Linked DNA regions of Aquibium oceanicum. The protein of the gene in region 1 interacts with the protein of each later gene in a pairwise test. Links are inferred from orthologs where the notes say so. Each region holds a gene or a part of one and is shown on either strand. Other genes may lie near its edges.

Evidence for each region.
Region 2: the proteins of rho (region 1) and hfq interact in binary tests that used the Escherichia coli proteins (3 or more experiments, as listed by UniProt). The link is inferred for Aquibium oceanicum from one-to-one orthologs.
Region 3: the proteins of rho (region 1) and nusG interact in binary tests that used the Escherichia coli proteins (3 or more experiments, as listed by UniProt). The link is inferred for Aquibium oceanicum from one-to-one orthologs.

Annotation. Positions count from the first base shown.
Region 1 is NZ_CP018171.1:374,573-381,654, reverse strand. What follows is about bases 1,724-4,508. They hold rho (transcription termination factor Rho), read left to right. Parts: upstream 1,724-2,375; coding sequence 2,376-3,641; downstream 3,642-4,508. Other genes in these bases: mnmE (tRNA uridine-5-carboxymethylaminomethyl(34) synthesis GTPase MnmE), read left to right, coding at 3,739-4,508; hemJ (protoporphyrinogen oxidase HemJ), read left to right, coding at 1,724-2,229. Outside these bases: BSQ44_RS01925 (pyruvate, water dikinase regulatory protein), read right to left, coding at 1-263; hemE (uroporphyrinogen decarboxylase), read left to right, coding at 665-1,690; more of hemJ, read left to right, coding at 1,696-1,723; more of mnmE, read left to right, coding at 4,509-5,073; tRNA uridine-5-carboxymethylaminomethyl(34) synthesis enzyme MnmG, read left to right, coding at 5,153-7,042; 16S rRNA (guanine(527)-N(7))-methyltransferase RsmG, read left to right, coding at 7,039-7,082. UniProt on the Escherichia coli protein: Facilitates transcription termination by a mechanism that involves Rho binding to the nascent RNA, activation of Rho's RNA-dependent ATPase activity, and release of the mRNA from the DNA template.
Region 2 is NZ_CP018171.1:3,108,863-3,116,020, reverse strand. Bases 2,350-5,210 are described here. They hold hfq (RNA chaperone Hfq), read left to right. Parts: upstream 2,350-3,586; coding sequence 3,587-3,835; downstream 3,836-5,210. Other genes in these bases: hflX (GTPase HflX), read left to right, coding at 3,836-5,210; BSQ44_RS15200 (D-amino-acid transaminase), read left to right, coding at 2,588-3,448; trkA (Trk system potassium transporter TrkA), read left to right, coding at 2,350-2,559. Also shown: nitrogen assimilation response regulator NtrX, read left to right, coding at 1-1,163; more of trkA, read left to right, coding at 1,183-2,349; more of hflX, read left to right, coding at 5,211-5,236; mazG (nucleoside triphosphate pyrophosphohydrolase), read right to left, coding at 5,242-6,066; BSQ44_RS15180 (MarR family winged helix-turn-helix transcriptional regulator), read right to left, coding at 6,110-6,628; BSQ44_RS15175 (hypothetical protein), read left to right, coding at 6,846-7,158. UniProt on the Escherichia coli protein: RNA chaperone that binds small regulatory RNA (sRNAs) and mRNAs to facilitate mRNA translational regulation in response to envelope stress, environmental stress and changes in metabolite concentrations.
Region 3 is NZ_CP018171.1:3,327,092-3,334,236, reverse strand. Bases 3,619-6,466 are described here. They hold nusG (transcription termination/antitermination protein NusG), read left to right. Parts: upstream 3,619-4,702; coding sequence 4,703-5,230; downstream 5,231-6,466. Other genes in these bases: rplA (50S ribosomal protein L1), read left to right, coding at 5,819-6,466; rplK (50S ribosomal protein L11), read left to right, coding at 5,386-5,814; secE (preprotein translocase subunit SecE), read left to right, coding at 4,473-4,676; BSQ44_RS16320 (NAD+ synthase), read left to right, coding at 3,619-4,004. Outside these bases: BSQ44_RS16335 (CreA family protein), read left to right, coding at 79-567; BSQ44_RS16330 (DapH/DapD/GlmU-related protein), read left to right, coding at 657-1,295; BSQ44_RS16325 (bestrophin-like domain), read left to right, coding at 1,406-2,197; more of BSQ44_RS16320, read left to right, coding at 2,313-3,618; more of rplA, read left to right, coding at 6,467-6,520; rplJ (50S ribosomal protein L10), read left to right, coding at 6,916-7,145. UniProt on the Escherichia coli protein: Part of the processive rRNA transcription and antitermination complex (rrnTAC). The complex forms an RNA-chaperone ring around the RNA exit tunnel of RNA polymerase (RNAP).

The DNA.
Region 1 (7,082 bases):
GGCAGGCCCATTGCCGCGCAGCTCTCGTCGATCATGCGGGCCAGCGGCTGGTCGACGATCGTGTAGAGGACGATCCCCGGTTCGCTGTCGATCTCCTGAAGCACGGCGGCAAGCTGCCGCTCCGTGCGGATCAGCGGATAGATATGCTCGATCGCACGCGCATCCTTGTACTGGGCCGACGCCGCCCGGCCGGCGGCCAGCAGCGTCTCGCCGGTGGCATCCGATATGAGGTGGAGATGAAAGAAGTTTCGCGGCTTGTTCACAGGGGAAAGGCCTGTCCTGTGGGAATCAGGGGATGGTTTGGCGAGACCGCGAGGTGCGGCCGGCGCGACTGTATCAGAAGCCGTTTCATCCACAATTCGGATGGGTGTGGAATTGTCTCCCGGGCTGGGGAGGAAAAGGCGGGCGGTAGAAGTCGTCCGGAACAAGCCTGCACGATCGCAATAAGCGGTGCCGGATCAACTCCCTGTTTGTGAACAGGAATTCTGGACAATCCCCGCTATCACCACCGCCGCCGCGACACTATGCACGCGCGCGATCGGAGGTACCCGCGCTGGCGCGGATGGGGAAAAGCCGATATCCCCGATTCTGACAGAGTCTAAGAACAATCAGATTCCTTAAAAAAGAGATTCTCTTTTTCATTGAGGGCGGAGAGGTGACGCAGATGGCAGTCGAACGACGGATGATGCGCGTCCTGAAGGGCGAGACTGTCTATCCTCCTCCGATCTGGATGATGCGCCAGGCTGGCCGCTATCTGCCCGAGTACCGGGAAGTGCGGAAAGAAGCCGGGAGCTTCCTCGATCTCTGTTACAATCCCGATCTCGCCGTCGAAGTGACCCTGCAGCCGATCCGGCGCTTTGGCTTCGACGCATCGATCCTGTTTTCCGACATTCTCGTCGTTCCCCATGCGCTCGGAAGGGATCTGCGCTTCGAAGAGGGGCAAGGACCGCTGATGACGCCGATCGATGAGACGGGCATCGAAGAGCTGAGGACGGATGCGTTCCACGAGCGACTCGCCCCCGTCTACGAGACCGTGAGGCGTCTGCGGCACGAACTTCCGGCCGAGACGACGCTTCTCGGGTTCTGCGGCGCCCCTTGGACGGTCGCCACCTACATGATTGCCGGGAAGGGCACGCCCGAGAAGGCGCCGGCTCGGCTGTTCGCCTACGAGCATCCGCAGGCCTTCGCGAAGCTTCTCGATGTCCTGGCGGACGTCTCTGCGGAGTATCTCATCCGGCAGATCGACAATGGCGCGGACGCCGTCCAGATCTTCGACAGCTGGTCGGGTGTGCTCGACGAGGCTTCGTTTCGCACAATCTGCGAGGCGCCCGTCGCCAGGATGGTGAAGAAGATCAGGCAGGCGCACCCGGAAACCCCGATCATCGGCTTTCCGAAAGGCGCTGGCAGCCTCTACGACGGCTACAAGGCAAGCACCGGCGTGCAGGCACTCGGGCTCGACTGGGCCGTGCCGCTCTCCCAGGCGCGCCGTTTGCAGGCGCAAGGGACCGTTCAGGGCAATCTAGACCCGATGCGGCTCGTCGCCGGCGGCGAGGCGCTGTCGGATGGTGTGGCGGCGATCCTGGACGCGCTTTCGGACGGCCCCTTCGTCTTCAATCTCGGACATGGCATCACGCCCGAGACCCCCATCGAGCATGTCGAGGCGATGATCGCCCAGGTGAGAGGGCGCTAGAGCCAATGGAAAACAGCGGATCGACAGGCGGACGCACCGCCGCGCGTCGCGCAGCCGTCGCGATCGCGATCTTTCTCGCCTTGACGGCGCTGCTGTTTGCAATCGACCCGGACAGTTTCTATCTCTGGGCCAAGGCCATCCATGTCATCGCGGTGATCTCGTGGATGGCCGGGATGCTCTACCTGCCGCGTCTGTTCATCTATCATTGCGATGCCGAGCCCGGCTCGGTGCAGTCCGAGACCTTCAAGGTGATGGAGCAACGGCTCCTGAGGGTCATCATCAATCCGGCGATGACCGTCACCTGGGTCTTCGGGCTCTGGCTCGCCTGGGACGGCTTCCGGTTCCAGGCCGGATGGCTCCACGTGAAGATCCTTCTGGTTATTCTCTTGTCGGGACTTCACGGCTACTTCTCGGCCGCGGTCAGGAAGTTCGCGGAGGATCGAAACGACAAGCCGGCGCGGCACTGGCGTCTGATGAACGAAGGCCCGACGGTGCTGATGATCGCGATCGTGATCCTCGTGATCGTGAAACCGTTCTGAGACCGTCAAAAAGCCTTCTTGCGCTGGCGTCGTGTCGGCTATAAAAGACCGGCTTCCTCCCTGTACAGCGCAGCCGAGCCGTATCCAGTTCGCCGCCGGCAGTCGCCGCATCCCGCTGTATCCCCTCGCACATTCAGAGTTTTTCCATGCAGGAAATGAAACTACAGGAATTCAAGAACAAGAAGCCGACCGATCTCATTGCGTTCGCCGAATCGCTGGAAGTCGAAAACGCCAGCGTGATGCGCAAGCAGGAGCTGATGTTCGCGATCCTGAAGAAACTCGCCGCGCAGGACATCGAGATCATCGGGGATGGCGTCGTCGAGGTCCTGCAGGACGGGTTCGGCTTCCTGAGGTCGGCGAACGCTAACTACCTGCCCGGCCCGGACGACATCTACATCTCGCCCTCGCAGATCCGCCGCTTCTCGCTGAAGACTGGCGATACCGTCGAAGGCCCCATCCGCAGCCCCAAGGAAGGCGAACGCTACTTCGCGCTGCTGAAGGTCAACACGATCAACTTCGACGATCCCGAGAAGATCAGGCACAAGATCCATTTCGACAATCTGACGCCGCTCTATCCGAACGAGCGGCTGAAGATGGAGCTCGAGAACCCGACGACCAAAGACATCTCCTCGCGCGTCATCGATCTGGTCGCACCGCTCGGCAAGGGCCAGCGCGGCCTGATCGTCGCGCCGCCGCGCACCGGCAAGACCGTCCTGCTCCAGAACATCGCCCATTCGATCACATCGAACCATCCGGAATGCTTCCTGATCGTGCTCCTGATCGACGAGCGGCCGGAGGAAGTCACCGACATGCAGCGCTCCGTGCGCGGCGAGGTAGTGTCGTCGACCTTCGACGAACCGGCGGTCCGCCACGTCCAGGTCGCCGAGATCGTCATCGAAAAGGCCAAGCGCCTGGTCGAGCACGGCCGCGACGTCGTGATCCTGCTCGATTCCATCACCCGTCTCGGCCGCGCCTACAATACCGTCGTGCCGTCGTCCGGCAAGGTGCTGACGGGCGGTGTCGACGCCAACGCCCTGCAGCGGCCGAAGCGCTTCTTCGGTGCCGCGCGCAACATCGAGGAAGGCGGATCGCTCACGATCATCGCGACCGCGCTCATCGATACCGGCAGCCGCATGGACGAGGTGATCTTCGAAGAGTTCAAGGGTACCGGCAACTCCGAGATTGTGCTCGACCGCAAGGTGGCCGACAAGCGCATCTTCCCCGCCATGGACATTCTCAAGTCCGGCACCCGTAAGGAAGATCTTCTTGTCCAGCGTCAGGATCTGCAGAAGATATTCGTATTGCGTCGCATCCTTTCCCCGATGGGAACGACCGACGCGATCGAGTTCCTGATCGACAAGTTGAAGCAGACGAAGAGCAACTCTGACTTCTTCGATTCCATGAATACTTGATCTGTTTGTCCGATGACGATCCGTGATCGGAGCTGAATTTCCTATATTTAGGAAGTCGATGTAAAGATCGTCACATCTATGGCGGGCGGGTTGTACGATGTTCCGCGATACGATTTACGCTCTTTCCTCCGGCAACCTCCCGTCGGCCGTCGCGGTCGTCCGATTGTCCGGCCCACACGTGCGGGAGGTCCTGACGACACTTGTCGGTTCCGTACCCGAACCACGGCAACTGGTGCTGGCAACGCTCCGCGACTTGGACGGCGGGGTGATCGACCGCGGGTTCGTCTCCTACTTCGCAGCCCCGGCCAGCTTTACCGGGGACGACAGCGCCGAGTTCCAGGTCCACGGCAGTATAGCTGTGATCGCGGCCTTGTTCCGGACGTTTGCCGCTTTGCCCGGCCTCAGGACGGCCGAAGCTGGCGAGTTCGCGCGACGGGCCCATGTCAATGGCAAGTTCGATCTGACGGGCGCCGAGGCCCTCGCCGACCTCATCGAAGCCGAGACGGAAGCGCAGCGACGTTTTGCAATTGCCAATGCGAGCGGCAGAACATCTGAGCTCTACCAGAGTTGGCGTGAGCGGATTATTCATGCACGCGCCATGATCGAAGCGGAACTCGATTTCTCGGATGAGGAAGACATCCCGGGCGCGGTGGGATCGACTGTGTGGGCGGGAATTGCGGAACTCCGTGTCGAGATTCTTGAGCACATCAAGGGTTACCGCACTTCGGAAATCATCCGCAATGGGTACCAGGTCGCGCTGATCGGACTACCCAATGCGGGAAAATCCAGCCTTCTCAACGCGTTGATCCGCCGCGACGCGGCGATCGTTTCGGAGGAGCCTGGAACGACACGAGACCTCGTCGTAGTTAACCTCGACCTCTGCGGTGTCAAAGTTGTGCTGACCGATACCGCGGGATTGCGGGAAGGTGCAGGTCCGGTCGAGCAGCAAGGTATAGAACGTGCGCGCGAAGCTGGCCGTTCGGCACAACTGGTACTGCGGCTGCACGATCTCTCGGCTTCTTCAGACACCACCGTCCAGGATCGGTTCGAAAACGAAATCAAGGTGGGGACCAAGTCCGATCTCGTCGGGTATTCGGACCTGACAACGATCGAGGTGGGTCCGCTTGCCGATCTGAAAGTGTCGGCCAAAACGGGCGCGGGGCTGGAGGCTCTTCTAGAGCGCATCCGGGAACATGCCGTTACGGCGGTTTCCACATCACAGAACTTAATCCCTTTCCGCGAGCGCCATGTCGCCCAATTGGTCGAGGCGGAACGGTTGCTCGGAAATGCGCTAACCGAGGACTCGCTTGATCTGGAGCTGAAAGCGGAACTAATGCGGCGCGCCAGCCTTGCCTTGGGGAGGATCATAGGCGATGTGGATGTCGAAGACGTGCTGGATGTAATCTTCTCGAGATTCTGTATCGGGAAATGACTCACGTGAAACAATGCCGAGAGGAACCGGCGTGACTCACGTGAAACATTCCAGCTCATACGAGACGCTAGGGTAGACGGTGAACTTTAAAAGCAATTCCTTGCGCTACGATGTCGTGGTCATAGGTGGTGGCCACGCCGGATGCGAGGCCGCCTCCGCCTCCGCTCGGTCCGGAGCTCTTACCGCCCTGGTTACACTGGACCCGGACAAGATCGGCGTCATGTCGTGCAATCCGGCGATCGGTGGTCTTGGAAAAGGCCACCTCGTACGCGAAATTGACGCCATGGACGGCCTCATGGGTCGGGTCGCGGATGCGGCGGGGATTCAGTTCCGTCTTCTCAATCGCCGGAAGGGCCCGGCGGTTCGAGGTCCTCGCACACAGGCCGATCGCAAACTCTATCGTGTTGCCATGCAGTCAGAGATCAACGTGCAGGCCGGTCTCGACGTTGTGGCAGGTGAGGTAGAGGAACTGATCCACTCCGACGGACGGGTCTGCGGCGTCCTACTGGGTGATGGAAGGAGTATTCTCTGCGGCGCGATCGTCGTCACGACGGGTACTTTCCTTGGAGGCCTCATCCATATCGGCGAGCGGAATTTTCCTGCCGGGCGCATGAATGAAAAGGCCAGCGTCAAGTTAAGTCATTGGTTTCGTTCGAAAGGTTTGCGGATGGGTCGCCTGAAGACTGGTACTCCGCCACGCCTGGACCGGAATTCAATCGACTGGGCCGGTTTGGAGATGCAGGCGGCGGACGATACGCCGTCGCCATTCTCCTATATGACGAAGAGCATCACAAACCCGCAGATCGAATGCGGTATTGTCCGCACGACGACGGAAACGCACGGTATCATAAGGCGGAACCTCGATCGGTCAGCGATGTATTCCGGCAATATCAAGGGCGTAGGCCCTCGATATTGCCCATCGATCGAGGACAAGGTGGTCCGGTTCGCCGATCGCGACGCGCACCAGATCTTCCTCGAGCCGGAAGGTCTGGATGATGATACAATCTATCCGAATGGCATATCTACGTCTCTGCCAGAAGATGTCCAGCTACAGCTCGTCCGCTCGATTCCGGGCCTGGAAAGAGCGGTCATTCTTCAGCCCGGTTATGCAATTGAGTACGACCACATCGATCCCCGGGAGCTGCATCCCACTCTTCAACTGCGCACGGTCGAGGGAGTTTATCTCGCGGGTCAGATCAATGGGACGACGGGTTACGAAGAGGCGGCCGCGCAGGGCTTGGTGGCCGGTATCAACGCGGCGCGATTCGCGGGCGATAAGGATTGTACAACTTTCAGCCGGAGCGAATCCTATATCGGGGTGCTGATCGACGATCTCGTCTCCCGCGGCGTCTCGGAACCCTACCGGATGTTCACGTCGAGGGCGGAATTCCGCCTCACCCTTCGGGCCGACAATGCGGATTCGCGTCTTACACCAAGGGCTATAGACCTCGGCATGGTTTCTGCTGCCCGCCAAAATGCCTTTGATCAGAAGATGCAGGAAGTGGATGCCGCCAGGACGATATCCAGGGAAAGGTCGCTCACGCCGAATGAAGCGCGGCGCCATGGATTGTCGGTCAATGCCGATGGCGTTAGGCGCAGCGCCTATGAGCTGCTCGCCTATCCCGATGTAACCATCGGGCGACTGTCGGCGATCTGGCCGGAGTTGAATGGTTGGCGGCCGGACGTTGCGGAACTTATTGAAACTGAAGCAAAATATGCAGTCTATCTCGACAGGCAGGAGGCAGACATTGTTCTGTTGCGGCGAGAGGAGTCGATGGCGATTCCGGCGGATTTCGACTATCAGCGCTTGTCTGGTCTTTCGAACGAACTCAAGCAGAAGCTGGCCGGGCGTCGTCCGGGGTCGGTCGCCGATGCCCAGAAGATCGATGGGATGACTCCCGCCGCGCTGGCATTTCTGGTGGCCTCGATTCGTGCGGAGGAGCGCAACAGGCGGCGTATCGCGTCGTGATTGGGGACCGATATGCTTCGCTTCAGGCTGTCGCAGGAGT
Region 2 (7,158 bases), 2.7 Mb from region 1 along the record:
TGGACGAGATCAAGACGATCCACCCGAACGTGCCCGTCGTCATGATCTCGGGCCACGGCACGGTCGAGACCGCTGTCTCCGCGATCAAGCGCGGCGCCTACGATTTCATCGAGAAGCCGTTCAAGACCGACCGGCTGATCCTCATCTGCGAGCGGGCGCTGGAAACCTCGAAGCTGCGGCGCGAGGTGACGGAACTCAAGAAGCGCACTGCCGACACGTTCGACCTGATCGGCAATTCGGCGGCAATGAACCATCTGCGTCATTCGATCGAGAAGATCGCGCCGACCAACAGCCGGGTGATGGTCATCGGCCCCTCGGGTTCGGGCAAGGAAGCGGCGGCGCGCGCCATCCATGCGCTCTCGGCGCGCAAGGACGCGCCGTTCGTGTCGATGAACGCGGCATCGATCACGCCCGACCGGATGGAGATCGAGCTGTTCGGCACCGAGCCGAACGGGGCCGAACGCAAGGTCGGGGCGCTGGAAGAGGCGCATCGCGGGACGCTCTATCTCGACGAGGTGGCCGACATGCCGCGCGAGACGCAGAACAAGATCCTGCGCGTGCTGGTCGACCAGCAGTTCGAGCGGGTCGGCGGGGCCAAGCGCGTGAAGGTCGACGTCAGGATCATCTCCTCCACGGCGCAGAACCTCGAGGCGATGATCGCGGAGGGTCGATTCCGCGAGGACCTCTATCACCGGCTCGCCGTTGTTCCGGTGATCGTGCCGGCGCTGTCGGAACGGCGCGAGGACATTCCGTACCTCGTCGACCACTTCATGAAGCAGGTCGTGCGCCAGTCGGGCATCCGGAACCGGCGCATCGGAGACGACGTGCTGGCCGTGCTGCAGGCGCACAACTGGCCGGGCAACGTCCGCCAGCTGCGCAACAACGTCGAGCGGCTGATGATCCTGTCGCGCGGCGACGACGTGGACGCTCCGATCACGACCAACCTCCTGCCGGCGGAGATCGGCGACGTGATGCCGCGCGCGCCCAACCAGTCGGACCAGCACATCATGGCCCTGCCGCTGCGCGAGGCGCGCGAGATGTTCGAGAAGGAATATCTGATCGCCCAGATCAACCGTTTCGGCGGCAACATCTCGCGCACGGCCGAGTTCGTTGGTATGGAACGGTCCGCCTTGCACAGGAAGCTGAAGTCGCTCGGCGTTTGACGGATCGGAGCAGCAAGGAATGCGCGTGATCATTTGCGGTGCCGGCCAGGTCGGCTACGGCATCGCCGAGCGGCTCGCCGCCGAACAGAACGACGTTTCCGTCATCGATACATCGCCGGAACTGGTACGCACGATCCGCGACCAGCTCGACGTGCGCGGCTTCGTCGGGCACGGCGCGCATCCGGACGTGCTGGAGATGGCGGGTGCCCAGCAGGCCGACATGTTCATCGCCGTGACGCTCTACGACGAGGTCAACATGACGGCGTGCCAGGTGGCGCACTCGCTGTTCAATATCCCCACCAAGATCGCGCGCATCCGGGCGCAGTCCTATCTGTTGCCGCACTACCAGAACCTGTTCTCGCGCGAGAACCTGCCGATCGACGTGATCATCTCGCCCGAGATCGAAGTCGGCGAGATGGTGCTGCGGCGCATCGCCCTGCCGGGCGCCACCGACGTCGTGCGCTTCGCCGACGACCAGGTGGCGATGGTGGCGATCGAGTGCCTGGAGGAATGCCCGGTCATCAACACGCCGCTGTCGCAGCTCTCGGACCTCTTCCCGGACCTGCCCTCGACCGTGGTCGGCGTGTGGCGCAACGGACGGCTGTTCATCCCGCATTCGGCCGACCAGCTGGTCGCGGGCGACCTCGCCTACGTGGTGACGCGCAAGGACCAGGTGCGGCGCACGCTCGGCCTCTTCGGACACGAGGAATCGGAGGCGCTGCGCATCGTGATCGCCGGCGGCGGCAACATCGGGCTCTACGTCGCCAAGGCGCTGGAGGCGCGGCAGACCCGCACCAAGGTGAAGATCATCGAGGATACGCGCGAGCGCGCGGTGACGATCGCCGACAAGCTGCGCCGCACCGTCGTGCTGCACGGCAGCGCGCTGGACCAGAAGCTGCTCCTGGAGGCCGACATCCAGGACGCCGACCTGATGGTGGCGTTGACCAACAACGACCAGGTGAACATCCTGTCGAGCGTGATGTCGAAGCGGCTCGGCTGCAAGTCCAACCTGGTCCTGATCAACAATCCGACCTATCACGACTTCACCAAGACACTCGGCATCGACGCGCACGTCAACCCGCGCTCCGTGACGATTTCGCGCGTGCTCCAGCACGTGCGGCGCGGGCGCATCCGGGCGGTCCACAGCGTGCAGCGGGGTGCTGCCGAGATCATCGAGGCAGAGGCGCTGGAAACCTCGCCGCTGGTCGGATCGCCGTTGCGCGATCTCGACCTTCCCGACGGCATGCGGCTCGGCATCGTCTATCGCGACGGACAGGTGATCAAGCCGAGCGGCTCGCTGCTCATCCGCCCCGGCGACCGGGTGGTGATCTTCGCCATGGCGAACGCGGTGCGCCAGGTCGAACAGATGTTCCGCGTCAGTCTCGAGTTCTTCTAGAAGCGCGCCGGTCGGAGCCGAGGGGACAATGCCGAGAATTTCCTACGTGAACGGGCGCTACGTGCGCCATGCCGAGGCCGCGGTGCACATCGAGGACCGCGGCTACCAGTTCGCCGACGGCGTCTACGAGGTGTGCGAGGTGGCGCGCGGCTTCATCGTGGACATGAAGGGGCATCTCGACCGGCTCGATCGGTCGCTGCGGGAACTGGCGATGGACTGGCCGCTCGGCCGCAAGGCGCTGGAGGTTATCATTCGCGAGGTGGTGGCGCGCAACCGGGTGCGCGACGGCCTTGTCTATCTCCAGGTGACGCGCGGCGTTGCCCCGCGCGACTTCCTGTTTCCCAAGGATACCGCGCCGTCTCTCGTCGTCACGGCGCGCAAGGTCGATCCCGCCGTTGGTGCCAAGCGGGCCGGAACCGGCATCAAGGTGATCACCGTGCCGGAAAACCGCTGGGACCGCGTCGACGTCAAGACGGTGGGCCTCCTGCCCAACGTACTGGCCAAGCAGGCGGCCAGGGACGCGGGCGCGCAGGAGGCGTGGTTCGTCGACACCGACGGCATGGTGAAGGAGGGCGGATCCTCGAATGCCTGGATCGTCACGAAGGATGGCCGTCTCGTCACCAGGCCGGCCGACCACGGCATCCTGCGGGGCATCACCCGCACAACGCTGTTCGAGGTCGCCGCCAAGCTCGGCCTCGCGATCGAGGAGCGCGGCTTCACGGTCGCGGAGGCGAAGGACGCCCGGGAAGCCTTCATCAGTTCGGCGACGACCATCGCGATGCCGGTGGTCGAGATCGACGGCCATGTGATCGCTAACGGCCACCCGGGTTCGGTGGTACTTTCGCTGCGCGAGGCTTTTTTTGACGTTGCGGAAAAAAGCCAAGCCTGATAACCGCATTGAGGGGGAGTGGGGCGAGCTATTGCGCCAACCCTTCCGAGGTGGGTAGTTTTTCGTACATTTGGAACGGGCGTTTACGTGTTGACGCCGTCGTGTACGGGGGACGGGGAACGGCGAAAGAAAAGAAAAATGGCGGAACGTTCGCAGAATCTTCAGGATCTGTTCCTGAATTCAGTACGCAAGAGCAAGAATCCTCTTACGATCTTCCTGATCAATGGTGTGAAGCTTACGGGCGTGGTGACATCGTTCGACAATTTCTGTGTTCTCCTGCGCCGCGACGGGCACTCGCAGCTCGTCTACAAGCATGCCATTTCCACCATCATGCCGAGCCAGCCGGTTCAGATGTTCGATGGCGAGGAAAGCAGCCGGGAAAGCTGATTGGACGCTAGCAATCCGGGCGGGCGCCAGCAGGGGGCGAAGGACCGGCAGGCCGACGAGGCACTGAAGGGCAAGACGGCGCGCGCCGCGATCGTCGTGCCCGTGCTGCCGCGATTTTCCCGCGAGGACGACGAGAGCAAGGCCCGTCCGCGGCTGTCGCGGTCTCCCGAAGCGCGCTTCGCGGAGGCGATCGGGCTTGCAAGGGCGATCGATCTCGATCCGGTCTACACGGAAATCGTGACGGTGAACGTGCCGCGTCCGGCGACGCTTCTTGGAACCGGCAAGATCGAGGAACTGGCCGAACACATCAAGCAGGCGGAAGCGTCGCTGGTCATCATCGACCATCCGCTGACCCCCGTGCAGCAGCGCAACCTCGAAAAGGCGCTGAACGCCAAGGTGCTGGACCGCACCGGCATCATCCTGGAAATCTTTGGCGAACGGGCGCGCACCAAGGAAGGCGCGCTGCAGGTGGAACTCGCCCATCTGAACTACCAGAAGGGCCGCCTCGTGCGCAGCTGGACGCACCTTGAACGCCAGCGCGGCGGCGCGGGGTTCCTTGGCGGTCCCGGCGAAACCCAGATCGAGGCCGACCGGCGCATCCTGCAGGACAAGATCACCAAGCTGAAGCGCGAGCTCGAAACCGTGCGGCGCACGCGCGAACTGCACCGCTCCAAGCGCCGCAAGGTTCCGTTCCCGGTGGTGGCGATCGTGGGCTACACCAATGCCGGCAAGTCGACGCTGTTCAACCGGCTGACCGGCGCCGAGGTGCTGGCCGAGAACATGCTCTTCGCCACGCTCGACCCGACCCTGCGTCGTGTGCGGCTGCCGCATGGCACGATCGTCATCCTGTCCGACACCGTCGGCTTCATCTCCGACTTGCCGACGCATCTGGTGGCAGCGTTCCGGGCAACGCTGGAAGAAGTGGTCGAGGCCGATCTCGTCATCCACCTGCGCGACATTTCCGATCCGGACACGGCCGCGCAGGCCGAGGACGTCGAGCGGATTCTCTCCGACCTCGGCGTCGACACCGCGCCCGACGGCAAGGTGGTTGAGGTCTGGAACAAGATCGATCAGCTGGACGCGCAAAACCGCGAGCGGCTGATGCAGCAGGCTGCGCGCGACCCGCAGGCGCCGCCCGTGGCGGTGTCGGCGATCAGCGGGGAGGGGCTGGAAAACCTTCTCGCCATCGTGGAAAGCCGCGTCTCGGGGGATCTGGAGACGATGACGGTGCAGGTCCCGCCGGACGGCCTGCGCCACCTCGACTGGATCTACCGGAACGCCGAGATCATCACGCGCAAGGACCTCGATGACGGCGGCGCGGAACTGACGATCCGCGTCACGCGCGCAACACGCGCCGAACTGGAAAGCCGGCTAACGACCGCTGGGCCGGCGCCGGAGTAGCGATACTACTCGGCCGCTTTCGCGCGCTGCCAGAGATCTTCCATCTCATCGAGCGAGGCGTCTTCGAGACGGCTTCCGGACGCGTTCAGCGCCCGTTCGATGTAGTGGAAGCGGCGGCGGAACTTTGCGTTCGTCCCGTGGAGCGCCGTCTCGCCGTCGATGCCGGCGTGACGGCCGAAATTGACCAGCGCGAAGAGCACGTCGCCGAACTCGTCCTGCGTGGACGCCTGGTCGCCGTCGGCGATCGCCTTACGCAGTTCTGCGATCTCCTCCTCGATCTTGTCGAGGATGGGTCCGGCCTCCTTCCAGTCGAAACCGACCTTCGCCGCGCGCTCCTGGAGCTTCTTCGCACGAACGAGCGCCGGCAGCCCGACCGGCACGCTGTCGAGGAAACCGTCGCCGCTGTCTTCGGCCGACAGGCCGCGGGCGAGGCGCCTCTGGCGCTTCTCGGCCTTCTCCTCGGCCTTGATGCTGTCCCACATTCCCTTCGCGGACCCGGCCGCGCGCGCCTCGGCGTTGCCGAACACGTGCGGATGTCGGCGAATCATCTTGGTGGTGATGGCATCGACGACGTCGCCGAATGAGAACTCACCGGCCTCCTCGGCCATGCGCGCGTGGAAGACGACCTGGAGCAGGAGGTCACCCAGTTCCTCGCGCAGGTCGTCCATGTCGCCGCGCTCAATCGCGTCCGCGACCTCGTAGGCTTCCTCCAGAGTATAGGGCGCTATGGTGGCAAAGTCCTGCTCCAGGTCCCACGGGCATCCGGTGCCGGGGGTGCGCAGGGCGGTCATGATTTCAAGAAGGCGGGAGATGTAGGGGGAGGGGAGCATGGCCGAGCCTAGCGCGGTGGCAGTCCGGTTCCAAGCCGCGTCTTCAAGCGGCGGCGTCGTTCCCACGCGCAGAGGCCGCACTGTCCTCGATGCCGATGCGGATCTTTTCCATCAGCTTCAGGAGTTGCGCCCTTTCGGATTCGGTCAGGCTGCCGCGGACGAGATCGTCGCTTTCGCGCACCACCGGGATGGCTGCGTCGAGGATCTGCTTGCCGCGTTCGGTGATCCAGATCGCGCGGACGCGGCGATCGTTGGCGAGCGGACGCCGCTCCAGCAGGCCGTCGCGTTCGAGCCGGTCGATCATCGGAACGAGCGTGGACTTGTCCAGCCCGCGCGCTTTGGCCAGCAAGGTCTGGCGGGCGCCGGGGTTGCGCTCGACGACGACCAGGAGCGCGAATTGCTGCGGGGTTATGCCGACTTTTTCCAGCTGGTCCTCGACCCTCCGGAACACCGCGAGATACGTAACACGCAGTTCGCGCCCCATGAGCCCGAGAAGCATGCCCTGATCCAGGGAAGGCGCCTCGTCGTCGTCGGCAATACCGCTGTCACCGCTCGTCAGCATCCATTCCAGCCTGCTATTTGGTATATCAAATGGATAGACGCATGAGCGCCATCCATTCAAGTCGAGAACTCGTCTGGCCTAAAATAGTTTCAGGGCAGATGTGCCGAACCTGCCCGCCAAAATTGCAACTGCACGTCTCGTGCCCGGAAACACGGCCGGGACTTTGCGGCGGCGCTTTCGCGTGCAAGTCTGTGGCGATTTCAGGTCGGCCAGAGGCATGCGACTCACCCGATTTCACGTCCGATTCGTCCTACTCGTCATCTTTCTGCTCGTTCCGGCCACGCTGGGGTTCGACGCGGCTTTCGCGCATGCGTCGGATCGCGGATACGTCATGCTTCTGCCGACGGGATATTACCTTCTGGGCGGAGCCGTCGCCGTAGCGCTCAGTTTTCTCGTGCTTTTCTTCATCGACCCGCGTTCGCTCGACCGGCTGGCCCAATCGCGGGCGACCATCGCGCGGATGCCGAGGAGCGGTGTGCCGGTGTCGAGTTCGGCGTCGTTCCTCGTGCTGGCCGGCCTCGTGGCGGCAG
Region 3 (7,145 bases), 3.0 Mb from region 1 along the record:
TGTCGCTGCGCCGGCCGCCTTGCATGGCCCGCGCCGCCGCCCCATTTGCGATCCTGAAGAATCCTCGGGAGAATATTGATGGTCAGAACTTTCATCGCCGCCGCCACCGGTCTCGCCGCGCTCGGCCTGGCGGCGTCCGCGACGGCGCAGGAGGTCGGCGAGATCGGCGTCGACTGGCTGGGCAACGACATTATCATTGAGGCGATCCACGATCCCAAGGTCGAGGGTGTCACCTGCCACGTCTCCTATTTCGAGCGCGGCATGATCGACCGGCTGCAGAAGGGCAACTGGTTCGAGGACCCCTCCAACACCTCGATCGCCTGCCGCCAGACCGGGCCGATCCGGATCGGCGACATCGACCTCGGCAAGGACGGCGAGGAGGTCTTCAAGCAGGGCATCAGCCTGATCTGGAAGAAGCAGGTGGTGAACCGCATCTACGACCGGCAGAACGAGACGCTGATCTACCTCTCGCACTCGCGCCAGGTGCAGGACGGCTCGGCCAAGATGGCAATCTCGACAGTGCCGCTCTATGGCCAGCAGGTCGAGTGGACCGAAGGCAAGCCTTAGGAACACCACCCTGGCGGCTGCTAGTGGTGATTCTCCGGCATCCCACGCGACCGCTTGCCGCCATCCCCGGCGCCCGCTAGTGCTCGGCCATGGCCGAGGATCTCCGCTTCACCGACCCCGAACCGCGAATCCACCCTACCGCCGAGTTGAAGGGCTGCCGTCTGGGGCGCTACGTGGTGGTGGCCGAGCGGGTTATCCTGCGCGAGGTGACGGTCGGCGACTTTTCCTATTTCGAGCGGCACGGCGAGGCGATCTACACGAGGATCGGAAAGTTCTGCTCGATCGCGGCGAACACGCGCATCAATGCGCTGGAGCACCCGCTGGAACGCGCGACCACGCATAAGATCAGCTACCGGCCGAACGAGTATTTTCGCTATCTCGGGGTCGACCAGGCGTTTCGCGAGCGGCGCAGGGAAAAGAGCGTGACGATCGGCAACGACGTTTGGATCGGCCACGGCGCGGTGATCCTGCCCGGCGTGACGGTCGGCGACGGCGCAGTGGTCGGAGCGAACGCCGTGGTGACGAAGGACGTCTCCCCCTACGCGATCGTGGGCGGAGCGCCTGCTCGGACGATCCGCATGCGATTTGCCGACGCGGTGGTCGAGCGGGTGTCGCGGCTAGCGTGGTGGGACTGGCCTCTCGAGCGGCTGTTCGAAGCCGTGCCGGATATGCAGGCGCTGGAAATCGGGGCATTTCTCGACAAATGGGAGGCGATCGCGGGCGACTGAATGCCCGACGGATGCGCCGAAACACACGAGAAGATTGACAAGCCGGCCGCTCCCGGCCCGAATACGCAACCGGCCGGTCGGGCCGGAGCGTGGTGGAGGAGCCGGACGGCATGGCGTGGGATGCTGGGCGTATTGCGATGGAACTGCTGCTCGGGGTCGGATTTGTCGGCGCCACCATCGCCGTGACGCTCGGCTTCTACTTCGCGATGCGGTGGGTGACCGGCGGAGACCCGGACGCGCGTAGCCGTGATCTCGCGGGTTCGGTGATCTTCCGCATCTCCGCTCTGCACGGGCTGATCCTGGCGCTGGTGTTCGCGCAGGAGATGGTCGAGTACCAGCAGCTCAAATACGAGGCCGCGATCGAGGCGAACGCCATCGCCGACGTCTATTTCGATGCGGGACGGTACGGAGGCGAAGGCCGCGAACCGATCCAGGGCGCGATGAAAGACTATGTCGCGCTGATCGTGGACGAGGAGTGGGCGCTGCTCGCCGATACCGGGCGTCTGGCTCCCGCCGCATGGGGCCATTGGGACGTGGCCTACAACGGCGTCCTCGATCTGTCCCCGGCCACCGACCGGCAGAGGAGCCTGCGCGACCATATGCTCTCACAGCTCCACGCAATCGCCGAGACGCGCGTCAAGCGCGAGAACCACGGCTCCGGCTCGATCAGCGGCATGTTCTGGTTCGCGGCCATGTCGGGCGTGGTGCTCATTTCGCTGGCCTACTATTCTTTCCCGCCCGAACGCTTCAATCTCGTCCTGATCTCGATGTTCGGTGCCTTCACCGGCATCATTCTCTTCCTGATCTATGCATTCTCGAACCCCTACGGCTTCCCCGGCCAGCTCGAGCCCGGACCGCTGTTGCGGCTTCAGGAACAGCTCGCCCGCTCCACATCCGGCTAGCGGGCTTCCTCGTTCTTCTTCGCAACGGACGATTGGGAAGCCCCGACGCCGCCGTGCCGATGAGACCTCGCTGTAGCCGATTGCCGGCCGGCGCACCGCGCGCTAAACCCGGGCCATGACCTCGTCCGCTCCCTCCACGCTCCGCATCGCCGTCGCCCAGCTGAACCCGATCGTGGGCGACATCGCCGGCAATCTGGCCAAGGCGCGGCAGGCGCGCGCGGAAGCGGCGCGGCATCGGGCGGACCTCGTCTTCTTCACCGAACTCTTCATCGCCGGCTATCCGCCGGAGGACCTGGTGCTGAGAACCTCCTTCGTGGCCTCATGCGAGGAGGCGGCGAGGGCGCTCGCGGCCGATACCGCCGACGGCGGGCCGGGCGTGATCGTGGGCGTGCCGCTGAAGCGCGCGAGCGGGCTGCACAATTCGATCATCGTCGCGGACCACGGCGAGATCATAGCCGAGCGGCACAAGTACGACCTGCCGAACTACGGCGAGTTCGACGAAAAGCGCGTGTTCCAAGCCTCGCCCGAGATCCAGGGGCCGGTGAACTTTCGCGGCATCCGACTGGGAATTCCGATCTGCGAGGATATCTGGGGAGACTTCGGCGTCTGCGAGACGCTGGCCGAGAGCGGGGCGGAGATCCTGTTGGTGCCGAACGGTTCGCCTTACTATCGCGGCAAGACGGACGTGCGCCAGCAGGTCGTCATCCGACAGGTGATCGAGAGCGGCCTGCCGATCCTCTACGCCAACCAGATGGGCGGTCAGGACGATCTCGTCTTCGACGGCGCCTCCTTCGCCATAGGCGCCGACAGGTCGCTGGCTTTCCAGATGAGCCAGTTCGAGGAAGCCGTGATGGTCACGACCTGGAAGCGTGGAGACGCGCAAGGGGAGGGGGATGGCTGGCGCTGCGTGGACGGGCCGATGTCGCGTATCCCGGAGGCCGAGGAGGCCGACTACCGCGCGTGCATGCTGGGCCTGCGCGACTACGTCAACAAGAACGGTTTCCGGAACGTGGTGCTGGGCTTGTCGGGCGGCATCGATTCGGCGCTGTGCGCGGCACTCGCCGTCGACGCGCTGGGCGAGGAGCGGCTGCACGCGATCATGCTGCCCTACCGCTACACCTCGAAGGAATCGCTCACCGACGCCGAGGCCTGCGCGCGCGCGCTCGGCTGCCGCTACGACACCGTGCCGATCGCCGAGCCGGTCGAGGGTTTCACGCATGCGCTGAGCCATCTCTTCGAGGGCACGCAGGAAGGCATCACCGAGGAGAACCTGCAGAGCCGCTCGCGCGGCGTGATCCTCATGGCGGTGTCGAACAAGTTCGGCTCGATGGTGGTGACCACTGGCAACAAGTCGGAAATGTCGGTCGGCTACGCCACGCTCTACGGCGACATGAACGGCGGCTTCAATCCGATCAAGGACCTCTATAAGATGCAGGTCTATAAGCTGGCCGCCTGGCGAAACACCACGGTGCCGCCTGGTGCGCTCGGACCGTCGGGCGAGGTGATCCCGCAAAACATCATCGACAAGGCACCGTCCGCCGAACTGCGCGAGAACCAGACCGACCAGGATTCGCTGCCGCCCTATCCGGTGCTGGACGACATCCTGGAGTGCCTGGTCGAGCACGAGATGTCGACCGAGGAGATCGTGGCGCGCGGACATCCGCGCGAGACCGTCACGCGCATCGAGCACTTGCTCTACGTAGCGGAGTACAAGCGCCGGCAGGCTGCGCCCGGCGTCAAGATCACGCGCAAGAACTTCGGCCGCGACCGGCGCTATCCGATCACGAATCGGTATCGCGACGGGTAGCCGCGAGGCACGGGCATTCCGAGCCCTGGTTTCGTCATTGCAGGGCGGCGAAATTTCGGATGCCGCGAATGGCACAACGCGATTGCAAGGCGCGTGCGCGATGTGTATGAAGCCGCCTGCGCTTAGGGGTATAGCTCAGTTGGTAGAGCGGCGGTCTCCAAAACCGCAGGTCGCAGGTTCGAGCCCTGCTGCCCCTGCCATCGGATCGCGGGCCGGCGTCTCCCTGCGTCACCCGTTCGATATGGAACAATTTCGCGATCGGGCGAAATGGCCACTTGCATCTGCGCGTGTTCATCTTTAGATAGCTGCATCCAGACACACGGTGCGTGAGGCCTGAATTGGCTTTACGTGCCCTTATTGCATGGGCGGAATATTCGGGATTCGAATGTCCGTTCGTGAGCGAAGAACGTTCCCTTCATCGGGACCATCAGAAGCCCGGCCTACGGGTACTCGAAAGCAGAGCGGCAGATGGCGTCAAAGACCACCAACCCATTTACCTTTCTCCAGCAGGTTCGCCAGGAAACCTCGAAGGTCACCTGGCCGTCCCGGCGCGAGACGCTGATTTCGACCGTCATGGTTCTCATTTTTGCGTTTCTTGCGGCCATTTTCTTTTTCGCCGCCGATCAGGTCATGGCGCTCGGCGTCGAACTGATCCTCGGCATCGGGCGATAGACCGGCGACTACGGAGAGCATTTGATATGACTGCGCGGTGGTACATCGTCCACGCCTATTCGAATTTCGAGAAGAAAGTCGCCGAGGACATCGAGAACAAGGCGCGCCAGAAGGGTCTTTCCGGCCAGATCGAACAGATCGTCGTGCCGACCGAGAAGGTGGTGGAAGTGCGCCGCGGCCGCAAGGTGGACGCCGAGCGCAAGTTCTTCCCGGGCTATGTGCTGGTGCGCGCCAATCTCACCGACGCGGTGTTCTCGCTGATCAAAAACACGCCGAAGGTGACGGGCTTCCTGGGCGACGCGCGTCCGGTGCCGATCACCGACGCCGAAGCCGACCGCATCCTGCACCAGGTGCAGGAGGGCGTGGAGCGGCCGAAGCCCTCGATCTCCTTCGAGATCGGCGAGCAGGTGCGCGTGTCGGACGGGCCGTTCGCCTCGTTCAACGGCTTCGTGCAGGAAGTGGACGAGGAGCGTGCGCGCCTCAAGGTCGAGGTGTCGATCTTCGGCCGCGCCGTCCCCGTCGATCTGGAATTCGGTCAGGTCGAGAAGGGCTGACCGGAAATCCCGCCGGCTTTGGCCGGAGGGTGGCGCGGGCGAGTTCGCCGGCGTCGAGTGGGTGGAAGGGACAAGCGGCTTAAGCCGGCCGCGGACCCGCACCACCCGGCTGCAACCGCCGGATGCGTCCGGCATGAAACCAGGGCAGAAAAGAAATGGCTAAGAAGATTGCAGGCCAGCTCAAGCTCCAGGTCGCAGCGGGATCGGCGACGCCGTCGCCCCCGATCGGCCCGGCGCTCGGTCAGCGCGGCATCAACATCATGGAGTTCTGCAAGGCGTTCAACGCCCAGACCCAGGAAATGGAAAAGGGTCAGCCGACCCCCGTCGTCATCACCTACTACCAGGACAAGTCGTTCACCTTCGTCATGAAGACGCCGCCGGTGAGCTACTTCCTGAAAAAGGCCGCCAAGCTGAAGTCGGGCTCCAAGGAGCCGGGCAAGCAGAAGGCCGGCGAGATCTCCCGCGACAAGGTACGCGAGATCGCCGAGGCGAAGATGAAGGATCTCAACGCGAACGACGTCGACGCGGCCATGCGCATGGTCGAGGGTTCGGCGCGGTCCATGGGTCTCGAGGTCGTGGGGTAAGACGATGGCAAAGACAGCAAAACGAGTCGTCAAGTCCCGCGAGGGCCTCGATCCCAACAAGTCCTACGACCTCGCAGAGGCCGTGAAGATGCTCAAGGAGCGGGCCACCGCCAAGTTCGACGAGACCATCGAGATTGCGATGAACCTCGGCGTCGATCCGCGCCATGCGGACCAGATGGTGCGCGGCGTTGTGAACCTGCCCAACGGCACTGGCCGCACGGTGCGCGTGGCGGTGTTTGCGCGCGGCGCCAAGGCCGAGGAAGCGACCAAGGCCGGTGCCGACATCGTCGGCGCGGAAGACCTGGTCGAGACCGTGCAGAAGGGCGAGATCAACTTCGACCGCTGCATCGCCACGCCGGACATGATGCCGCTGGTCGGCCGTCTCGGCAAGGTGCTCGGCCCGCGCGGCATGATGCCGAACCCGAAGGTCGGCACCGTGACGATGGACATCGCCTCGGCCGTCAAAGCCTCCAAGGGCGGCGCCGTCGAGTTCCGCGTCGAGAAGGCCGGCATCGTGCATGGCGGCGTCGGCAAGGCCTCCTTCGATCTCGACAAACTGGTCGAGAACGTGCGCGCTTTCGCCGATGCGGTCGTCAAGGCGAAGCCCGCCGGTGCGAAGGGCAACTACGTCAAGAAGGTCGCGGTGTCCTCCACGATGGGCCCCGGCCTCAAGATCGATCCGTCGACGCTGACCGTAGCGTCCTGATCCGATTTCTCCGGAAAACCCCGCAAAGGGTTTCCGGATAACGAATTCCGGGCCTCCGGGCCCGGATTCCGGAAGGGTAAGACCTTCCGGTGCGGGAGGGAAACCTTCCGTAATCCTGTCCGAGATTGCAGGCGGTCCAGGGTCACCTGGTCCTTAATCCGCATGGGTCTGCATGAGACGGGGACGACCCGACAAGGGAGCCGCGAGGCTCCGGAGTAGGTTCGAACCGTGTTTGCCTTTTGTCTGCGCGTTGTGAGGGATCCGTTCCCGCGGAACGTGGCGAAAGGGGGCAGGATCCTCGAGTGCCGCTCGGGCGATCTTTATCGATGGCCCGGCCGGCAAAAGGCAACCCGACGGTTTCTCCCGCAAGGAGGGCCGTCAACTGGAGATAGGCAGTGGACAGAGCGGAAAAGCGCGAATTCGTCACGGACCTGCACGGGGTGTTCAACACCTCGGGTTCGGTCGTCGTGGCCCACTATGCCGGTATCACCGTTGCGCAAATGAACGATCTTCGTACGAAGATGCGCGCAGCCGGCGGTACCGTAAAAGTCGCGAAGAACCGTCTCGCCAAGATCGCTCTTCAGGGCACGGAATCGGAAGGCATGCAGGCCCTGTTCACTGGACA